2 regions of the Gordonia jinghuaiqii genome follow, and region 2 is predicted to be linked to the other one. Evidence: predicted binding sites of a transcription regulator. Region 2 holds the regulator's gene; the other holds the start of a gene.
The links. Region 2 encodes HspR, which represses chaperone genes until heat shock. Its sites were predicted from a motif close to ANNTGAGTNNNNNNNACTCANNT; they were not measured.
Positions count from the first base shown of each region.

Region 1: clpB (ATP-dependent chaperone ClpB) is a predicted target of HspR. The motif match lies at 2,902-2,924, and genes of this name have one in related genera.

Region 1 covers NZ_CP059491.1:4,387,897-4,395,130, reverse strand. Annotated here, with positions in the region: gene H1R19_RS19550 (TetR/AcrR family transcriptional regulator) at 1-442, opposite strand, end outside; gene H1R19_RS19545 (SDR family NAD(P)-dependent oxidoreductase) at 544-1,470, shown strand; gene H1R19_RS19540 (esterase/lipase family protein) at 1,450-2,697, opposite strand; gene clpB (ATP-dependent chaperone ClpB) at 2,994-5,546, shown strand; gene H1R19_RS19530 (HNH endonuclease signature motif containing protein) at 5,748-7,234, shown strand, end outside.
Region 2 covers NZ_CP059491.1:4,587,580-4,594,813, reverse strand. Annotated here, with positions in the region: gene dnaK (molecular chaperone DnaK) at 1-869, shown strand, start outside; gene grpE (nucleotide exchange factor GrpE) at 866-1,516, shown strand; gene dnaJ (molecular chaperone DnaJ) at 1,681-2,877, shown strand; gene H1R19_RS20465 (heat shock protein transcriptional repressor HspR) at 2,881-3,279, shown strand; gene H1R19_RS20460 (SRPBCC family protein) at 3,382-3,849, shown strand; rRNA gene H1R19_RS20455 (16S ribosomal RNA) at 4,470-5,992, shown strand; rRNA gene H1R19_RS20450 (23S ribosomal RNA) at 6,446-7,234, shown strand, end outside.

The sequences.
Region 1 (7,234 bases), 200 kb from region 2:
CGGCCATGGCCGTGAGCTTCGCCAGCGAGGAACGCTTGTGCCGCTTGACCACATCGATCGAGACGTTGCGCTCCAGGACGCCACCTTGCGCACCGAACAGGTCGCACAGCACCGTCCGCTTCGCGAGCGTCCGGCTGAGCGTCTCGGCGACCTGGTGTGCGCGAGCTTCCAGCGGCGACTCAGCGTCGACACCTGTGGCCAGCTCGTCCGTCAGTTCATCGAGCCAGCTCCCCATCGAGGCGTCCAGCAGCTCGAGCAGTACCGCTTCGCGCGACTCGAAATAGCGCAGGACGTTCGACTTGGCCAGGCCGACCCGGCGACTGAGCTCATTGAGGGTCACATCAGCGACGGGCATCTCGTCGAGCATCGAGGCCGTGGTGTCCAGGATGGCCCGGCGACGAATCTCCCGCTGCTCTTCACTACGCGCACGCTGGAAAGTCACGCTCCCACTCTAACTTGCAGACCGCCGATCCCTTGACAGTAGACCGGCGGTCTCTTAGTGTCGGACACGTAATAGACCGGCGGTACTTAAAAGGAGACATCATGACCGACAACTGGACCGAAACGGACATCCCTGATCAGAGCGGCCGGGTGGCCGTGGTCACCGGCGCCAATACCGGGCTCGGTTTCGAGACCGCTCGGATGCTCGCCGAACACGGGGCGACGGTGGTTCTCGCCGTCCGGAATGTCGAGAAGGGCAGGAAGGCGGCCGCGCAGATGGCCGGCGATGTCAGCGTCCAGGCCCTCGACCTGACGTCACTGGACTCGATCCGATCCGCGGCGGCCGACCTGCGCGACGCCCACTCGCGCATCGATCTCCTCATCAACAACGCGGGCGTCATGTACACGCCCCGTCAGACCACCGCCGACGGTTTCGAGCTCCAGTTCGGCACCAATCACCTCGGTCACTTCGCGCTGACCGGGCTGCTGCTGGACCGGCTGCTGCCGGTGCCCGGCTCCCGAGTCGTGACGGTCAGCAGCGCCGGTCACCGAATCCGCGCCGCCATTCACTTCGACGACCTGCAGTGGGAGCGCTCGTACAGTCGCATCGGCGCGTACGGACAGGCCAAACTCGCGAACCTGATGTTCACCTACGAACTGCAGCGCCGGCTCGCATCACATGGTTCCACCATCGCCGTTGCGGCCCACCCGGGTGTGTCCAACACCGAGCTGATGCGCAATGTGCCTGCCGGGCTACGCCTTCCGGTGTCCTGGGTGGCGCCACTGCTCACCCAGCAGCCCGAGATGGGTGCCCTGCCCACGCTGCGCGCCGCCACCGACCCGGATGTCGTCGGCGGGCAGTACTACGGACCCGGTGGCCGCGGTGAGATCCGCGGGTACCCCAAACTGGTCGAATCCAGTGCGGACTCCCACGACGAGGCGGCTCAGCGGCGGCTGTGGGCAGTCAGCGAGGAGCTGACCGGGGTGACGTTCGCCCTCGACCGCAGATCAGACCGTGCCACGCGGTAGCGCGCGCCGAGGTCCCAGCAGGGGGAGCATCCACTCGTAGACAGCGTCGTCGTTGAGCAAGGTGAAGTGGTGGGCGCCGCCGATGTGCAATCCGTCGTCGACCTCGAATCCGAGGTGGCGCTTCCGGTCTCGTCCACCGCCGCTGTTGGTCAGCACCAGTCCGTCGCCGACGATACGGCCGAACGGGTGGTCGGGTCGTCGGGTCACTGTCGCTGTCACGTAGAGGTGTCGTGCGCCCTCCATCAGCGGCGGGTAATCGACGGCGGGCTGCCGAAAGGCGTCGGGATCGGTGTCGCGCCAATGATCTTCGGCGACCGCCCCGTGGAAGAGATCGCGAACTCCGGCGCTGCGACGACCGAGGAGAGTTCCGAACGGGCGGCTTGTCTTCCACAAGCGCAGAGCCGATGTCGCGCGGTGGACGCCCCGTGCCAGCGGTGCGCCGAGGTGAGGGGTCCCGAGGCACACCGTCTGGCGAACCAGCTTGGGCCAGTGCGCATCGTCGGCCACGGCGCTATGGCAAGCGCTGCGGATCACCAGGCCGCCCATCGAGTGGCCGATGAGGGTCAGGTCGGTGACCGGCACCGGCCACCACGACACCAGGTCGGTGAGCAGTTGGGCGAGATCGCGGCCGTTGTCACTGATGTGCCGTCCCGAGTTGTACCGGATCATGACCTCGGTGCTGCCGAGGTCATCGGCGAGGCGCGCGCCATATGTGGGCCGGCCTCCGCGCTCCCAGGCGAACTCGGTCTCCATCAGACCGTGCAGGAACACCGTCAGGTGTCCGGTGGCCCGGGGGAAGGCCGTGGCCAGGTCGCCCGGGGTGATCGGAACGATGGCGCCGTCGACCCGGACGGCGGTCTCCGGGGCCAGCGGGGAATTCTCGGCGGTCAGTTGATCACCGATCAATCCGTCGAGGATTCCGATCGCCACGGCGCCACGCTTGGTCTCCGACGGCACGCCACCGTGGAGGAACGCCATCGACTCGGCCAGGTCGCCGACCACGTCGACGGACGACACGATCGCCGAGTACGTGGACGTGCTGATGGCGTCGTGGATCATCTGCGCGGGACGGACCCTCGGACCCCACGCGAAGCGAAGTCCGGTGAATACGGTGTCGGCCACGGATGCATGTACGTCGGCGAGCCCGGTGACCGCCTTGGCCAGTTCTTTCCGGCCCAGAGCGGCCAGTGCGGGCAGCTCGCGACTGGGCGCATGATCGGTCGGCATATTTTGAGTGTACATCTGTAAACTCAAAACCGCTGCGCGCGGCGATCGGTGCCCCGGGTATGTGCCTCTTCTGCTCTCCCTCGCCTCACCACCCGCAGAGTCGCGACCTCCGGGTCGGGTGCGCCGTGTTCCTAGCGCCACCTATCCGAAGTGGCGGAACTGCAGAGTGCGACCATTGGGTGATGTAGATCACAATAATGGCAAAGCTGAGTGGAATGCACTCAACCTTGGTGGCGTTACAGACTCCGTAGGGCTCATACTTGAGCCTGTTGGACTAAAGAGAAAGGTGCACGCGAGTGGACAGCTTCACCCCCACCACGAAGACACAGCAAGCATTGAGCACTGCTGTGCAGGCGGCGGCCAGCGCTGGCAACCCCGACGTGCGACCGGCCCACATCCTCGTGGCACTGCTCGATCAGTCCGACGGCATCGCGTCGCCGCTGCTCAAAGCAGTGGGCGTGGACCCGTCGAGTGTTCGTATGCAGGCCCAGGCATTGGTCGATCGCATGCCGACGGTATCCGGCGCCAGCTCGACGCCTCAACTATCCCGCGAATCGATCGCGGCGATCACCGCAGCTCAGCAGCTGGCCGGTGAACTCGACGACGAGTACGTCTCGACCGAACACGTCGTCGTCGGTCTGGCGACCGGCGACTCCGACGTCGCCAAGCTCCTGCACAATGCCGGAGCCACCCCGGAGCAACTCCGCGAGGCCTTCGTCGCCGTTCGCGGTAGCGCACGGGTCACCTCGGAAGATCCCGAGTCGACGTACCAGGCACTCGAGAAGTACTCGACCGATCTGACCGCGGCAGCCCGCGAGGGCAAACTCGATCCGGTCATCGGCCGTGACACCGAGATCCGCCGCGTCGTGCAGGTCCTGTCGCGCCGGACCAAGAACAACCCGGTCCTCATCGGCGAGCCCGGCGTCGGCAAGACGGCGATCGTCGAGGGCCTGGCCCAGCGCATCGTCGCCGGCGACGTGCCGGAATCGTTGCGCAACAAGACCGTCGTGTCCCTCGACATGGGTTCGATGGTGGCCGGCGCCAAGTACCGCGGTGAGTTCGAGGAACGGCTCAAGGCCGTGCTCGACGAGATCAAGGGATCGGCCGGACAGGTCATCACCTTCATCGACGAGTTGCACACCATTGTCGGGGCCGGTGCCACCGGCGATTCGGCGATGGACGCAGGCAACATGATCAAGCCCATGCTCGCCCGCGGTGAGCTGCGCCTGGTCGGTGCCACGACCCTCGAGGAGTACCGCAAGTACATCGAGAAGGACGCCGCACTCGAGCGTCGCTTCCAGCAGGTGTACGTCGGCGAACCGTCGGTCGAAGATGCCATCGGCATCCTCCGCGGCCTCAAGGACCGGTACGAGGTGCACCACGGTGTGCGCATCACCGACTCCGCCCTGGTCGCTGCCGCAACGCTTTCCGATCGTTACATCACCTCCCGCTTCCTGCCGGACAAGGCCATCGACCTCGTCGACGAGGCCGCGTCGCGGCTGCGGATGGAGATCGACTCGCGCCCCGTCGAGATCGACGAGGTCGAGCGCATCGTCCGCCGCCTGGAGGTCGAAGAGCTCGCGCTGGAGAAGGAAACCGACGCGGCGTCGAAGGAACGTCTCGACAAGCTGCGCGCCGAACTGGCCGACCAGAAGGAGAAGCTCAACGAGCTCTCCGCCCGGTGGCAGTCGGAGAAGACCGCCATCGACGCGGTCCGCGACCTCAAGGAGGAACTGGAAAGGCTTCGCGGAGAGGCCGATCGCGCCGAACGCGACGGTGATCTCGGACGTGCCGCAGAGCTGCGCTACGGCCGGGTCCCCGGCCTGGAGAAGGAGCTCGAGGCCGCGATCGAGAAGACCGGTACCGACCCCGGCCAGGACGTGATGCTCCAGGAGGAAGTCGGCCCCGACGACGTGGCCCAGGTCGTGTCGGCGTGGACCGGAATCCCCGCCGGACGCATGCTCGAAGGCGAGACCGAGAAGCTGCTCCGCATGGAAGATGAACTGGGACACCGGGTCATCGGCCAGAAGGAAGCGGTGCAGGCCGTGTCGGACGCGGTGCGTCGCGCACGTGCCGGGGTCGCCGACCCGAACCGGCCGATCGGCTCGTTCATGTTCCTCGGCCCCACCGGCGTCGGTAAGACCGAGCTGGCCAAGGCGCTCGCGGAGTTCATGTTCGACGACGAGCGGGCGATGGTTCGCATCGACATGAGCGAATACGGCGAGAAGCACAGCGTCGCACGACTTGTCGGTGCGCCTCCGGGCTACGTCGGCTACGAGGCCGGCGGTCAGCTCACCGAGGCGGTGCGGCGTCGGCCGTACACGGTGGTCCTGTTCGACGAGATCGAGAAGGCTCACCCGGACGTGTTCGACGTGCTGCTGCAGGTGCTCGACGAAGGTCGACTCACCGATGGTCAGGGCCGGACGGTGGACTTCCGCAACACCATCCTGATCCTCACCTCGAACCTCGGTGCGGGTGGCGACAAGGACCAGGTCATGATGGCGGTGCGCTCGGCCTTCAAGCCGGAGTTCATCAACCGTCTCGACGACGTGGTCATCTTCGACCCGCTGACCCCCGAGGAACTGGTGTCGATCGTCGACATCCAGCTCGGACAGCTGAAGAAGCGGCTGGCCCAGCGTCGCCTCGATCTCGAGGTGTCGACCAAGGCCAAGGAATGGCTCGGCGCACGCGGTTTCGACCCGCTCTACGGCGCCCGTCCGCTCCGCCGGCTGGTGCAGCAGTCCATCGGCGACCAGCTCGCCAGGCAGCTGCTCGCGGGCGACATCCGCGACGGCGACGTGGTGCCGGTCAACGTCAGCGCCGACGGGGAATCGTTGGTCCTCGGCTGATCGGGTAATCCGTTCTACGACAGAGGGGCCCATCCTTCGGGGTGGGTCCCTTTGTTGTGCCCGCCCGAATCCGCGAGGTTCTTCGGGGGGCGCACCGGGCTTCGGACGGTTTTGTCGGTGGCGGGGTTTACCTTGGTGGCATCACTTGAATCGCGCTGGTCAGCAGCGTGGTTCACCGGGGGAATCGGGGTCGTGGTGGCGGTGTGGACGGATCTACCGGGCGAGTTTCTCGCCGGAGTCGATCCTGCCTACCCCCACGACGACGATTTGTCGGCGGTCATGCACGGTCTGGCCGCGACGCAGCAGGGCGCCTCGTATCTGGCGTGGTCGCAGTTCCAGATGTGCACCGTCCTCTACGACCGTCTCGTACTGGCGCGCGAGAACACCGGCCAGTATGTGATGGACGGCTACGCCGACTGTGTCGCGCGGGTGGCCCGACAGGCTGCGATCTCGCGGCCCCGGGCGGAGGCGATGATCGAGTCCGCCATCGCGTTGCGCGATCGCCTGCCGGAGGTGGGCGATACGTTGCGGGATGGCATCGTCGCCGATTGGCAGATCCGACTGATCATCTCTCGCACCGAGTTGATCGGCACCGACAGCGGAGTGCTGCCCTACCTCGATGCCGAGATCGCCTCCCTGTTGCGCAACCGAAAGGGAAAGTGGGACAAGGCACGGTTGCGGGACATGGTCGACCGGTTGGTGTTCCGGCATGATCCGCATGCGGTGCGTGACCGCCGCCGCGACGGGTTGGACCGGCGCGGGGTGTGGACCCACAACTGCGACGACGGAACCGCCGAACTCACCGGGGTGATGACCGCGGAGAACGTGCGCATCGCCGCCAAGGCCATCGATGTACTCGCTGATTCGGTGTGCCGGGATGATGGCCGCACGAAGCCACATCGCCGTTCGGATGCGATGTTCGCGTTGTTGACCGGCGCCCGGTTCGAGTGCCAGTGCCCGGGTGGTGAGTGCACCGCCACCATCCCCGATCTGGACCCGGATGTTGCATCGGTCAGTACGCAGGTGGTGATCCATGTCGTCACCGACGCGTCGACTCTCGCCGGTGGTACCGGGATCGGATTCGTCGACGAGCACGGCATCATCTCCGACGAGCACGTCCGAGATCTGGCCGCCCGGGACGATGTCACGGTCAAATCGGTCACTCCCAGGCGCACCTCGCCGATCGGTGTTGTCGCCGAGACGTCCGCGGTCGTGGTGAAGTCGGCCGAGGACGACGGAGAACTCACCGGAGAGGAACGCGCCGCCGACGATGATGTGACTGTCGTCTACCCCGGCGCGCAGTCTGCTGATCCGTATCGTCCGACGACCGCGTGCGCGGAGTTCGTGCGTGTTCGAGACGGGTACTGTACCGAACCCGGCTGTACCCGTTCGGCATTCACCGCTGATCTCGACCACGTCGAGGAATACGACCGCACCGGCCCCGCCGCCGGTGGTGCGACGTCGAGTGAGAACCTCAACGCCAAATGCCGTGCGGGGCACCTGCTCAAGACATTCGGGGACTGGATCGACCTGCAGTACCGCGACCCCGACGGCCGACTGGTCACCGAGTACATCACCCCCGAAGGCGTGGTGCTACCCGGTGACGCCGAGACTCTCGAAGACCACTTCCCGAACCTCCGTCGAATCCGGTTCGAACAAGCCGCTCAGGCACCACCGACGCCCCGAAC
Region 2 (7,234 bases):
TGGTGAAGGAGATGACCGGCGGACGCGAGCCCAACAAGGGCGTCAACCCGGACGAGGTCGTCGCCGTCGGCGCCGCACTGCAGGCCGGTGTGCTCCGCGGTGAGGTCAAGGACGTGCTCCTGCTCGACGTCACCCCGCTGTCGCTCGGTATCGAGACCAAGGGCGGCGTGATGCACAAGCTGATCGAGCGCAACACCACCATCCCGACCAAGCGGTCGGAGACCTACACCACGGCCGAGGACAACCAGCCCTCGGTGCAGATCCAGGTGTATCAGGGTGAGCGTGAGATCGCCTCGCACAACAAGCTGCTCGGCAGCTTCGAGCTCGGCGGCATCGCTCCCGCGCCCCAGGGTGTTCCGCAGATCGAGGTGACCTTCGACATCGACGCCAACGGCATCGTGCACGTCACCGCGAAGGACAAGGGCACCGGCAAGGAGAACTCGATCCGCATCCAGGACGGTTCCGGCCTGAGCAAGGACGAGATCGACCGGATGATCAAGGACGCCGAGGCGCACGCCGACGAGGACCGCAAGCGTCGCGAGGAAGCAGAGACCCGCAACCAGGCGGAGTCGCTGGTCCACCAGACCGAGAAGTTCCTCAAGGAGAACGAGGACAAGGTCCCGGCCGAGCTCAAGGACAAGGTCACCGCGGCTGTCGCCGGAGCGCAGGAAGCGCTGAAGGGCAACGACACCGCAGCGATCAAGTCCGCGATCGAGAAGTTGTCGGAGGAGTCGCAGGCCCTCGGCCAGGCGATCTACGCCAACGCCGCGGCAGAATCCCCCAACGGGGAGACCGCAGGCGCTGACAGCGATCCCGACGTCGTCGATGCCGAGGTTGTCGACGATGCTGACACCAAGGAGAACAAGTGACCGCAGGATCCCATTCGACGAATGGGTCCGGCGAGGAGCCGGTGACGGTGACCGATCGTCGTCGCATCGACCCGGAAACGGGTCAGGTGCGCGACGAGCCGGTCGCCGGCCCCGGCCCGGCGGAAGCCGAACCCGTCGTCGACGAAGCAGATGTGGCAAAGGGCGACCAGAAGGGCGACCAAACGGCCGACCAGCAGGCCGACGACCCGGACGCACGTGTTGCCGAACTGACGGCCGATCTGCAGCGTGAACGCGCTCAGTTCGCCAACTTCCGGCGCCGCGCCGCGGAGGAGAAGCAGGGATCCGTCGCCTACGGCAAGCAGATCCTGATCGACAAGCTCCTCCCGGTCATCGACGATCTCGACCGTGCCCGCGACCACGGGGACCTCGAGGCCGGTCCGTTGAAGGCGGTTGCCGACAAGCTCGCCGGCGTGCTGGCAGCCGAGGGCCTGGTGGCCTTCGGTGAGCCCGGTGACGAGTTCAATCCCGAACTCCACGAGGCCGTCCAGCACGACGGAACCGGCGCCCATCCGGTCCTCGGGGCGGTTTACCGCCGCGGGTATCGCCTGGGCGAGAAGGTGATCCGAACCGCCATGGTGACGGTTACCGATCCGGCGCCCGCAGCAGATCAGACCGGTGCACAATAGAGCGACCACCGATCCCTGAGGTGCGAGGAGCGGTAGCGACGAGCCACGAAGGGCCAGGTGACCCTTCGTGGCTCGCTCCGCTCGCACCTCGGGGCGGGTGGCTCACCACCGGCGAAAGACAACAGAACCTATCCAGACCAACGAACTCAAGGAGGTGACGTCTGGTGGCACCACAACGTGAGTGGTTAGAACACGACTTCTACAAGGACCTGGGCGTTGCTTCTGACGCTTCGGCTGAAGAGATCAAGAAGGCCTATCGCAAGCTCGCACGCGAGCTGCATCCGGATGCCAATCCGGGTGACACCGCGGCCGAAGAACGCTTCAAGCGGGTGTCCGAAGCCCACAGCGTGCTCAGCGACGCCGAGAAGCGCAAAGAGTACGACGAGACGCGCGCCATGTTCGCCGGCGGACGATTCCGCGGTGGCGGCAACGGCTACCCGGGTGGATTCCCGGGCGGCGGGACGACGTACAGCACCGGCGGCAACGACTTCGACCTCGGCGACCTCTTCGGCGGCGCGCAGACCGGCGCCGGCGGCGGTTTCGGCGACATCTTCGACGGACTCTTCAACCGGAGCGGCGGAACACAACGAACTTCGACGGCCAGCAGGCCACGACGCGGCAAAGACCTCGAGACCGAGACGACGCTGTCGTTCAAGGATGCCGCACTCGGCACCACGGTCCCGCTACGGGTGACCAGCCCGTCACCGTGCACCACGTGTCACGGCTCGGGCGCCAAGCCCGGTACGAGCCCGCGGGTGTGCGCCAACTGCAACGGTTCGGGCTTCGTCAGCCGTAACCAGGGTGCGTTCGGGTTCAGCGAACCCTGCCAGGACTGCCAGGGCACCGGATCGCGGATCGACGACCCGTGCACGGACTGCGACGGCAGCGGCGTGAAGGTCCGGGCGCGCACCATCAACGTGCGCATCCCGGCGGGAGTCGAAGACGGACAACGTATTCGGCTCGCCGGGCAGGGCGAGGCGGGGCGCCGCGGTGCTCCGTCGGGCGACCTCTACGTCGTCGTCCACGTGACCCCGCACAAGCAGTTCACCCGCAGTGGCAACGACCTGCGAGTGCAGTTGCCGGTGCGTATCTCCGAACTCGTTCTCGGCGCAACGGTCTCGGTTCCGACCCTCGAGGGATCGGTCGGCGTCAAGATCCCGCCGAACACCACCGACGGCCGGACTCTGCGCGTGCGCGGACGGGGCGTCCCGAAGCGATCGGGCGGAGCGGGCGATCTGCTCGTCACCGTCAAGGTCGCCGTGCCGAACAAGCTCGACGACGCCGCGATCGAGGCCATGCGTGCCTACGACGAGGCCGAACGCGCCAGCGGTTTCGACCCGAGAGCACACTGGGGGAAGTGAGCCATGCCCGGTCAGAAGAACTTCGACGCCGATGGCGCGACCTTCATGATCTCGGTGGCCGCCGAACTCGCCGGCATGCATGCACAAACCCTTCGGACCTATGACCGACTGGGCCTGGTCACCCCGCAGCGGACGAGTGGCGGTGGACGCCGCTACTCGTCCCGCGACGTCGAACTGCTGCGAGAGATCCAACGCCTCTCGCAGGAAGAGGGCGTCAACCTCGCGGGGATCAAGCGGATCATCGACCTGAGCAACCAGGTCGAGGCGTTGCAGCACCGCATCCGCGAGCTCACCGATGAGGTCGCCTCCTCACGGAACCGCCGGGGCGGTGAGCTGGTCCCGGTGCCGCGCACCAACGCACTCGTCGTGTGGCAGCCGCGGCGCAAGCGCAACGCCGACTGAGGCGTGGCGTGACAGGCGGTGGCGTGACAGACCGTCCGGGTGGCAGACCGTGCTGTGACAAGAGCATGGCGTGGCGCACGCAACTGTGCGTACGTTGGACACATGGCAGCTGAACCCGTCACCACCGTCGACTCCGGTCCGCACAAGGTCTCGCGTCGGGTTGTCGTGAACGCGCCGGCCGCGGACATCTTCGCCCTCGTGGCCAACCCACATCGGCACCCTGAGCTCGACGGATCGGGGACGGTGCGCGACTCCCCGGTCGACGGCCCCGAGCTACTCGGTCGGGGAACCCGATTCAGCGTCGGCATGAAGCAGTACGGCGTCCCGTACAAGATCACCTCGACGGTCACCGACTTCGACACCGACCGGGTGGTCGAGTGGCAGCATCCCATGGGCCACCGCTGGCGGTGGGAGCTCGAGTCGACATCGCCGACCACCACCACCGTCACCGAGACGTTCGACTACTCGACACTCCGGGTCCCCAAGATCATCGAACTGATCGGGTACGACAAGAAGAACGGCCACGGCATCGAAGGAACCCTTCAGGCTCTGGCAACACGGTTCGCCTGAGCTCGACGCATTACCCGGCAGGGGAGCACCGACAGGGGAGCACCGACACGACCGAGGCCGGACATCCGACGCCCTGACCAGCCGATTTGTTTCTCAGGCAATCAGTGCGTAACTTCATTCCAGTCAGCGAGCCACGGCGCCGCCCCGGAAGACCTGTGAGGGTCTGAAGGCGGGGAGTGGAGACCGGGTTTTTCGTTGGCCGTCCCTGGGTTTCTGGTTCCAGACTTTGTGTCTGGGATTGGTTGTTCGGGGTTACCATGATCCCTTGAGTTCGAGATTCTTCGGAGTTGCGGACTGAAGGTCAGGTCTGGTAGGCTGGAAAAGTTGCCTCGGAGACGGGGTTGACTGGTAGGACAGAACTGAAGTCTGCTGGTGAGAGCCTCCTTTGTGGGGTGGGTAGCTGGTGGGTGTGTGTTCTTTGAGAACTCGATAGTGTGATGATGAATTGTCTGATGCCAATTTGGCATCGTGCATTCTTTATGGATGTAGATGTTTTTGTTTGTTTTTGTGGCATCTGCCTTTTTGGGGTGGGTGTTGCTAGTTTTTGGATTGGTCAGGTTTTGCTTTCCTGATTGTGTTGAAATGCCGGCTCTTTTGGGGGTTGGTTGTTTCGCTATTTTTTCATGGAGAGTTTGATCCTGGCTCAGGACGAACGCTGGCGGCGTGCTTAACACATGCAAGTCGAACGGAAAGGCCCAGCTTGCTGGGTACTCGAGTGGCGAACGGGTGAGTAACACGTGGGTGATCTGCCCTGCACTCTGGGATAAGCCTGGGAAACTGGGTCTAATACCGGATATGACCTTCCCTCGCATGGGGGTTGGTGGAAAGCTTTTGCGGTGTGGGATGGGCCCGCGGCCTATCAGCTTGTTGGTGGGGTAATGGCCTACCAAGGCGACGACGGGTAGCCGACCTGAGAGGGTGATCGGCCACACTGGGACTGAGACACGGCCCAGACTCCTACGGGAGGCAGCAGTGGGGAATATTGCACAATGGGCGCAAGCCTGATGCAGCGACGCCGCGTGAGGGATGACGGCCTTCGGGTTGTAAACCTCTTTCACCAGGGACGAAGCGCAAGTGACGGTACCTGGAGAAGAAGCACCGGCCAACTACGTGCCAGCAGCCGCGGTAATACGTAGGGTGCGAGCGTTGTCCGGAATTACTGGGCGTAAAGAGCTCGTAGGCGGTTTGTCGCGTCGTCTGTGAAATTCTGCAACTCAATTGCAGGCGTGCAGGCGATACGGGCAGACTTGAGTACTACAGGGGAGACTGGAATTCCTGGTGTAGCGGTGAAATGCGCAGATATCAGGAGGAACACCGGTGGCGAAGGCGGGTCTCTGGGTAGTAACTGACGCTGAGGAGCGAAAGCGTGGGTAGCGAACAGGATTAGATACCCTGGTAGTCCACGCCGTAAACGGTGGGTACTAGGTGTGGGTTCCTTTTCACGGAATCCGTGCCGTAGCTAACGCATTAAGTACCCCGCCTGGGGAGTACGGCCGCAAGGCTAAAACTCAAAGGAATTGACGGGGGCCCGCACAAGCGGCGGAGCATGTGGATTAATTCGATGCAACGCGAAGAACCTTACCTGGGTTTGACATACACCAGAAAGCTATAGAGATATAGCCCCCCTTGTGGTTGGTGTACAGGTGGTGCATGGCTGTCGTCAGCTCGTGTCGTGAGATGTTGGGTTAAGTCCCGCAACGAGCGCAACCCTTGTCCTGTATTGCCAGCGGGTTATGCCGGGGACTTGCAGGAGACTGCCGGGGTCAACTCGGAGGAAGGTGGGGATGACGTCAAGTCATCATGCCCCTTATGTCCAGGGCTTCACACATGCTACAATGGCTGGTACAGAGGGCTGCGAGACCGTGAGGTGGAGCGAATCCCTTAAAGCCAGTCTCAGTTCGGATTGGGGTCTGCAACTCGACCCCATGAAGTCGGAGTCGCTAGTAATCGCAGATCAGCAACGCTGCGGTGAATACGTTCCCGGGCCTTGTACACACCGCCCGTCACGTCATGAAAGTCGGTAACACCCGAAGCCGGTGGCCTAACCCCTTGTGGGAGGGAGCTGTCGAAGGTGGGATCGGCGATTGGGACGAAGTCGTAACAAGGTAGCCGTACCGGAAGGTGCGGCTGGATCACCTCCTTTCTAAGGAGCACACAACAACACTCGTTTCTGTGGGCGTATGTTCTGCGGCGAGTGTGTGTTCAGGGTGAAACATCAGACAGGCCATGTGGTGGTGCCGGCTCATGCCGGGGTCATCGGTCGACGCTCACTGTGAGGTGGGTGTGTTCTTGTCACACTATCGGGGTTCTGAGAGAACACGCGGCATGCCTTTTGGGGTGTGTATCGGGTTGTCTCTGACCTAGCTGTCTTGGTGATCGTGCTGTTGAGGTGTCCTGTGATGGGGTGCGGAGGCTCGTGAGCTGGGGTGGTGTGTGTTGTTTGAGAAGTGCATAGTGGATGCGAGCATCTTTATTTCAAATCAACAATTTTTGTTGGTCTGTGATTTAGCAGAAAATGTTTTGTGATGTCTACATTTGGTCCCTCGCTGGCATGGCCTTCGGGTTGTGTTGGGTGGGGGGTTGTTTGTAGGTGTTGTTGTAAGTGTTTAAGGGCGTTCGGTGGATGCCTTGGTACCAGGAGCCGATGAAGGACGTGGTAGGCCGCGATAGTCCTCGGGGAGTTGTCAAACGAGCTGTGATCCGAGGGTGTCCGAATGGGGAAACCCAGCACGAGTGATGTCGTGTTACCACCAGCTGAATGTATAGGCTGTGTGGGGGGAACGTGGGGAAGTGAAACATCTCAGTACCCATAGGAAGAGAAAACAATTGTGATTCCGTGAGTAGTGGCGAGCGAAAGCGGAGGAGGCTAAACCATGCGCATGTGTAACCGGGTAGGGGTTGTGTGTGTGGGGTTGTGGGGTTCATCTTCAGATCTACCTGTCTGGGCGTGAGTCAGAAAACCATGTGTTAGGTGAAGTGGCCTGGAATGGTCTGCCGTAGTCGGTGAGAGTCCGGTAGCTGAAAACATGTGGTCTTGCGTGATGAATTTTCCCAAGTAGCAGCGGGCTCGTGGAATCTGCTGTGAATCTGCCGGGACCACCCGGTAAGCCTGAATACTTCCTGGTGACCGATAGCGGACAAGTACCGTGAGGGAAAGGTGAAAAGTACCCCGGGAGGGGAGTGAAATAGTACCTGAAACCGGACGCTTACAATCCGTCAGAGCCTGTGCACCCTTGTGGTGGTGGGTGATGGCGTGCCTTTTGAAGAATGAGCCTGCGAGTTAGTGCTCGGTGGCGAGGTTAACCCGTGTGGGGTAGCCGTAGCGAAAGCGAGTCTGAATAGGGCGTTTGAGTCGCCGGGTCTAGACCCGAAGCGGAGTGATCTA